DNA from 2 places in the Anaerosoma tenue genome. Region 1 is predicted to be linked to the other one. Evidence: riboswitches for the same ligand, from Rfam matches in the RefSeq annotation. Region 1 holds a riboswitch; the other holds the start of a gene.
What was found. A riboswitch is a leader RNA that binds a small molecule or an ion and turns the genes downstream of it on or off. The one in region 1 is predicted to bind molybdenum cofactor.

Region 1 (3,402 bases):
TGCACCGGTTGGGGTCCCGCTGATGATCAGCGTCCACTCTCCACCTCACCAAGTGAGAAGCGTTCTCACTTGGTGAGTCTCGCACACTCCTGTCGTTCCCCGCTACCCCCTGCTGCGCTAGCATGGAGGCGCGTACCCGACCGGGGAGGCCCCAGTGAACGTCAGCCAGCTCAAGACCTTCATCGCGGTGGTGGATCACCGTTCGTTCTCCGAGGCCGCGCGGCTGCTCGGCATCTCACAGCCGGCGGTGACCATGCAGGTCCAGGCGCTGGAGTCGGACATCGGGGCCATGCTGCTCGATCGCGGATATCGCAAGATCGATCTCACCGAGGCCGGAGCGGCGCTCGTGCCGTATGCGCGACGCATCCTCGACCAGATCGACGATGCCCGTCACGCCATCGACACGCTCTCCGACACCGTCACGGGCCGCGTCACCGTGGCAGCGTCCACCACGCCCGGCCAGTACCTGTTGCCGCGTGTGCTCGGCGCATTCCTCAAGCTCTATCCGGAAGTGGGCGTCACGCTCCGTGTCTACGACTCGGCCGATGTGGTCGAGCGTGTGGAGGCCGAGGAGGCGGATCTTGGCATGACAGGCGCCGAGGTCCCGGGCGCCCGCGTGCACTACGAGCAGCTCGGCGTGGATGAGCTGCTTCTCATCTGTCCTCCTGAGCATCCACTCGCCGACAGAGAGACGCCGAAGTTCTCCGAGGTGGCGGCGCAGCCGTTCATCGTCCGCGAAGCGGGGTCCGGTACCCGGATGGTCTCGGAGGACCTCGTGCGTCGGGCAGGCGTGGATCCGGGTGACCTGAACGTGGTGATGGAGCTCGGCACCAATGAGGCGATCGTGAGCGCTGTCGAGGGCGGCATGGGTATGGGGATCGTGAGCCGTCAGGTAGCGGCCAAGGCGCTTGAGCTCGGCACGGTGGCACGCGTGCCGGGCGCCGGTTTCCCGGTGGAGCGGCCCCTCTTCCTCGTGCTCCCACGACGGTCGCTCACTCGCGCAGCCGACGCGCTCGCGGATCACCTGCGCGCAACGATGTGACCCTGCGTGCGCCCGTGAGGCATCCGGGTTGCGTGTCTGGCGTGTTACGCTAAACTCACACTTACCGTGTCCTCATGAGGTGAGGACGGAAGCCTCCGAGCCCCGCAGGCCTTCGACGGAGGATCCGTCATGGAGGCGGGGCCCATAGGGCGGTACCGGAAACGGTTCCGCCTCCCGGATTTGGAAAGGAGCATCTGATGATGGACCGCTTGAGGGGGAAGGCCATCTGGCGCTTCGGCGTGGTCTTCCTGGCGTTCGCGCTCGTGTTCTCGCTTGCGGGCTGCGCCGCCGAAGAAGAGCCTGCCGAGGAACCGGCGGCCGAGGAGCCAGTTGCTGAAGAGCCGGTCGAGCAGAGCGACCTGGTCCTCGCATCGACCACCTCCACGCAGGACTCAGGCCTCTTCGACGTGCTGATCCCGGCGTTCGAGGAAGCGCATCCTGAGTACAAGGTCGAGGTCATCGCTGTCGGCACCGGCGCCGCGCTCGAGATGGGCGAGAACAAGGACGCCGACGTGCTGCTCGTCCACGCGAAGGCCCGCGAGGAAGAACTCGTGGCCAACGGGTTTGGCGAATATCGCGAGGACGTGATGTACAACGACTTCATCATCGTCGGTCCTGCGGATGACCCCGCGGGCATCGCCGGCTTGCCCGTGACCGAGGCCCTCGCCGCGATCGCCGATGCCGAGGCCACCTTCGTGTCCCGCGGCGATGATTCCGGCACCCACACCGCCGAGAAGAACCTGTGGGCGGCCGCGGAGATCGAGCCCGCAGGCGACTGGTACCTCTCGGCAGGCCAGGGCATGGGCGACGTTCTCGTGATGGCGTCGGAGACCCCCGGCTACACGATGACCGATCGTGCGACCTACCTGAACATGATGGACGAGCTTGCGCTTGAGATCCTCGTCGAGGGCGACGACTCGCTGTTCAACCAGTACGGCGTGATCCCGGTGACGGGCGCCGCCAACCCCGAGGGCGCGGAAGCCTTCGCCCAGTGGATCACGAGCGACGAAGGCCAAGCCGTGATCGAGACCTACGGCGTGGACACCTTCGGGCAGCCGCTTTTCTTCCCGAACGCACAGTAGGTATCCTGTGTCAGTTGCACGTGGCGGGGCGTCGTCGCTGATGTGACGGCGCCCCGTGCGCTGTCCCGCCCCTCGAAAAGGAGCCGCACATGGAAACCCTGTGGGAGGCTGTGGTCGAGGCGGGCAAGATGCTCGTCAGCGGCGATCTCACGCTGTACGGGATCATCGGGCTGTCGCTGCAGGTCTCGGGCATCTCCATCGCGATAGCGATGGCGATCGGCGTTCCGCTCGGCTACTTGATCGGGTCAAGACGTTTCGTGGGGCGGCGGATGGTGCAGGTGCTCGTCAACACGGGCATGGGCCTGCCTCCGGTGGTCGCCGGCCTGACGGTGTACATCCTGCTCTCGCGCACCGGTCCGGTCTCCGAGTTGTGGACGTCCCTGTCTGGCTCGATAGCTCCGCGCATGCTCTTCACGCTGCCCGCGATGATCTTCGCGCAGGTGGTCATCTCCACCCCGCTGGTGACCGGCGTGACCGCGGCGGCCATCGGCTCGGTGCCCGTGGAGCTCAGGCTCCAGGCCCGCTCGCTCGGTGCTTCGGCCTGGCAGGAGGCGACCCTCGTGGTGAAGGAGGCGCGTCGGGGCGTGATGGCCGCCGTGGTGGCGGGGTTCGGCGGGATCATCTCCGAGGTCGGGGCGGTCATGATGGTCGGCGGCAACATCGAGGGGCAGACGCGCGTGATGACCACCGCCATCGTTCTCGAGAGCCGCAAGGGCAACTTCGGCATCGCGCTCGCGCTCGGGTTCATCCTCATCGGCATCGCGTTCGTCATCAACAACGGGCTGACCGCCCTCCAGCATTCGGGAGGGCGCTATGAGCGCTAGGACCCCCGCGTGCACGCGCACCCCCATCATCGTGGGCGAGGACATCGAGGTCAGGTACCATAAGCGGACCGTGCTCGAGGTCGAGCGCTTCGAGCTATGCAACGGTGAGACACACGCCATCCTGGGTCCCTCTGGCTCGGGCAAGTCCACGCTCCTCCGCATCCTCGGCCTGCTCGAGAAGCCGACCCGCGGCCATGTGACGCTCGACGGCCGGCCCGTGGAGCCCGGCGACAAGTCCGCGCGCATGATGATGGCGGCCGTCTTCCAGAACCCGTACCTCTTCAAGGGGACCGTGGGCGAGAACGTCGCCTACGGCCTGGCCCTCCGCAAGGTTCCGCGCGAACAACGGGATGAGCGCGTGGCGGCGGCACTCGAACGCGTGGGCCTGGGCGGGACGCAGAAATCCTCGGCGCTCCAGCTCTCCGGAGGAGAGGCGCAGCGGGTGGCGCTTGCC
Region 2 (3,402 bases), on a different contig from region 1:
TTGGGCGTCCGGTCTGCGCAATCCCTGGCGGTTCAGCTTCGATCGGGTCACCGGCGACATGTGGATCGGTGATGTGGGGCAGAACGCGTGGGAGGAGATCGACTTCCAGCCCGCGTCGTCCGGCGGCGGCGAGAACTACGGATGGAAGGTGTTCGAGGGCACCCACCCCTATCCGCACGATGCCGAGCCGCCCGCCCCGGAAGGCTTCACGATGCCCGTGGTGGAGTACGATCGCGACGCCGGCACCTCGGTCACGGGTGGCTACGTGTACCGCGGCGAGAGCCAGCCGGCGCTCCGGGGGACCTACCTGTACGGCGACTTCTCGGTGGGGCGCATCTGGGGGCTGCAGCAGGAGGTCGACGGCAGCGTGCGGACGCGGCTGCTTCTGGACACGGACATGATGATCTCGAGCTTCGGCGAGGACGATGACGGGGAGATCTACGTCGTGGACTTCAACGGCGCGATCCACCACGTCGTCGCTCAGTGAGCGAACCGGAGGCCGCTCCCGGCGTCCCGCACGCGCACGCTAGCCGACGAAGCGCTTCTCCACGTACGGAGACGTGAAAGCGGCCAGCGTCGCCGCATAGTTGGGCACGAACTCGATCGCTTCACCCAGGCCGGGAGGCTCGGGAAGATCGTGCACGTCCACCACGAGATGGTCGCTCGACGCGCCGAGGACGACCACGCGCGGATCGACCGGCGTGAGCCCCTCGGGCACAGTGTCCTGGCGGCCCATCGCGAGGATCGCCCGGCGGCGGTCGCCACGGTCGAGGAAGACCGGACGCCCTCCGAACGCGTCCTGCGCGGTCGTTCCGCGCGGCATGCTCGGCTTCACGAGGCATTCGATCACCGGCGCGCTCACGGTGACAGCGTCGGTGTGGAGGTCGAGGATGGGCTCGCGGGTGACCGTTGAGACGCCGAGCAGGATGGACTCGCCGATACGCAGACTGTCGATCCGATCGGGCAGGATGCCTCCCACCAGCGCATCGAGCGAGCTCGACATGCCGCCGCTCACATGAAGGCGCCTACCGAGGCTCGCTTCTGCGGACTGCGTAAGCGCTACCAGCTCGCCGAGGTTCCCGGCGTCCGGCACGATCGCCCCGTAACAGGTGAGGCTGGTGCCGACGCCCAGGACCTCGATGTTCGCGAGCTCCCCGGCCGCCTCCAGGAACGCCGGCAGGTCGGCCGGCATCATCCCCTCCCGCAGATCGCCGAGGTCGACCATCGCGATGATCCGGTGCGTGGCGCCGAGAACGCGGGCCGCCACGTCGAGCGCCCGAACGGTCTCGATCTCGCTCTCGAGCGACACGTCGGCAAGGCGTACCACCTCTTCGACTCCCACAGGCGTGGGAGCGCGCAAGCTCCAGAACTCGGCATCGATGCCCGCCTCACGCATCCGGGCGATGTTCTCCAACCGGGAATCGGCGATACCGGCCGCGCCACCGGCGAGCATGGCCCTCGCCACCTCGGGAGCGCCACACGTCACCTTGGTGACGCCGTACACGTCACGCCCCCCGAGCGCATCCACCACCCGGCGCGTGTTGGCGATCACTTTGACGAGGTCCACGGTCACGGAAGCTCTGGCGCTCACGGCTGCTCCTCGGCGCATAGGACTCACCGGGGCGTGCGCCGCCGGCATCACCATGGTACGACAAAGCAAAGGAGGCCCCGCGGCATCGGGGCCTCCTTGGCGTGACGGTGAGGACCCGGCCGTCCTCCCGCCACAGGGGAGAGGGGTAGCGTGGGTCGCATGTGCGACCTTTGCCGCCTCGTCTCCCGGGCGATGCCGACGATCCCGGTCGGGGAAGAAAGAAGCCTTCCCCGCTACGGGAAAGGCAGTCCGGAGCGCCAGGCGCCCCTTGGATCTCCTTTCCAAGCGGGAGGCCAGCCGGTTTCCCTGCTGACCCTATCGGCCTTGCGACCATGGGGATTCGCTTCCTGTAGGTCGCAACGCTCGGAGACATCTTTACTCTAATGCTCTCCTTAGCGTCCGTCAACATGGGTATCTATGGTGATGGCGGCGTCTGACCCCGGCCGGTCGGCGCACTCCTTCAGGCAGGCTGTCGCGCACCGGCGCGGGCCACCGCCGCACAGCACTCGCACCGCGCCTCACCGCGCGGATGCGGGCGTCTGCACCGTACCGGCTGTGCGGCATGGAGGAGGAGCTATGGATGGCAACTGGGGTGTAGCGTTGATGGTGGACCTCGGCACGGGCGAGGTGTCGCGCCGTGAGCTGCCGGAACAGTGGTTCGACGAGTACATCGGCGGTGAAGGTGTGGCGATGCGCCTGTTCGCCGAGCTGGTCGACTTCGATGACCTGCCTCTCGAACCCTCGCAGCCGCTGATAGCGGCGGCAGGACCCCTCAGCGGGACCGCCGCTCCTTCCTCGGGACGCACCTGCTTCGTCTTCCGCTCCCCCGCCTCCGGCGCGATCGGCGCGTCCAATGTGGGTGGCCATCTGTCGCCGGCGATCAAGAAGGCGGGGTACGACCTCATCGTGTTCACCGGGGCCGCCGACAACCCCGTCTACGTGGTGATCGATGACGACACCGTGGAGGTGCGGAACGCGATCGGCCTCTGGGGCAAGGGGGTGCAGGACACCGAGGCCGCGATACGCGAGGACCTCCACGGAAAGGGTTGGCAGCTCGCGGTGATCGGCCCCGCCGGCGAGAACGGTGTGATGTTCGCGTCGATCATGACGGACACCGAGCGGGCCGCCGGCAGGGGCGGAAGCGGAGCAGCCATGGGCGCCAAGGGGCTCAAGGCGTTCGCGGTACGTGGCACCAAACCGCTCCCGATAGCGGATCCGGATGCGCTGAAGGAGGCGTCGAAGAAGGCCCGCGAGGAGTTCCTCACCGAGGAGTTCGTGGCGGACGAGCTCAAACCGTACGGCACGCCGAGCTTCTACGACTCGATCAGCGCGCTCGGCATCCTGCCCACGCAGAACTGGAGGCGGACGACCTTCCCGGAGTCGATCGAGACACTCGGCCATGAGGCGTACCACGCGAACCTCGACGTGAAGCCGTACGCCTGCTACGCGTGCCCTGTGGCCTGCGGACGCGTGACCACGATCAAGACCGGGCCGTATGCCGGTGAGACCGGCGGCGGACCCGAGTACGAGACGCTCGGAGCGTTCGGCGCCAAGTGCTTCTGCACCGACCTCAACGCGGTGGTGAAGGCGGGGCACCTCTGCAACGACCTGGGACTCGACACGATCGCGGCCGGACAGGTGATCGCGATCGCCATGGAGTGGTACGAGAAAGGCATCCTCGACACTGAGACCGCCGACGGGTTCGACCTTACCTGGGGCAACGGCGAGGTGTTCCCCGCGCTGCTCGAGAAGATCGCGCGCCGAGAAGGGCTGGGCAACCTGCTGGCCGACGGCTCGAGGCGCGCGGCCGC

Region 2: another riboswitch for molybdenum cofactor. It lies ahead of MSB02_RS04815 (alanine/ornithine racemase family PLP-dependent enzyme); the one in region 1 lies ahead of MSB02_RS09400 (substrate-binding domain-containing protein).

Annotation. Positions count from the first base shown of each region.
Region 1 is NZ_JALNTY010000003.1:339,822-343,223, reverse strand. It holds gene MSB02_RS09410 (Fur family transcriptional regulator) at 1-37, opposite strand, end outside; gene MSB02_RS09405 (selenium metabolism-associated LysR family transcriptional regulator) at 155-1,042, shown strand; molybdenum cofactor riboswitch at 1,124-1,248, shown strand; gene MSB02_RS09400 (substrate-binding domain-containing protein) at 1,240-2,124, shown strand; gene MSB02_RS09395 (ABC transporter permease) at 2,214-2,948, shown strand; gene MSB02_RS09390 (ABC transporter ATP-binding protein) at 2,938-3,402, shown strand, end outside.
Region 2 is NZ_JALNTY010000001.1:980,906-984,307, forward strand. It holds gene MSB02_RS04810 (PQQ-dependent sugar dehydrogenase) at 1-487, shown strand, start outside; gene MSB02_RS04815 (alanine/ornithine racemase family PLP-dependent enzyme) at 527-1,591, opposite strand; molybdenum cofactor riboswitch at 1,850-1,972, opposite strand; gene MSB02_RS04820 (aldehyde ferredoxin oxidoreductase family protein) at 2,168-3,402, shown strand, end outside.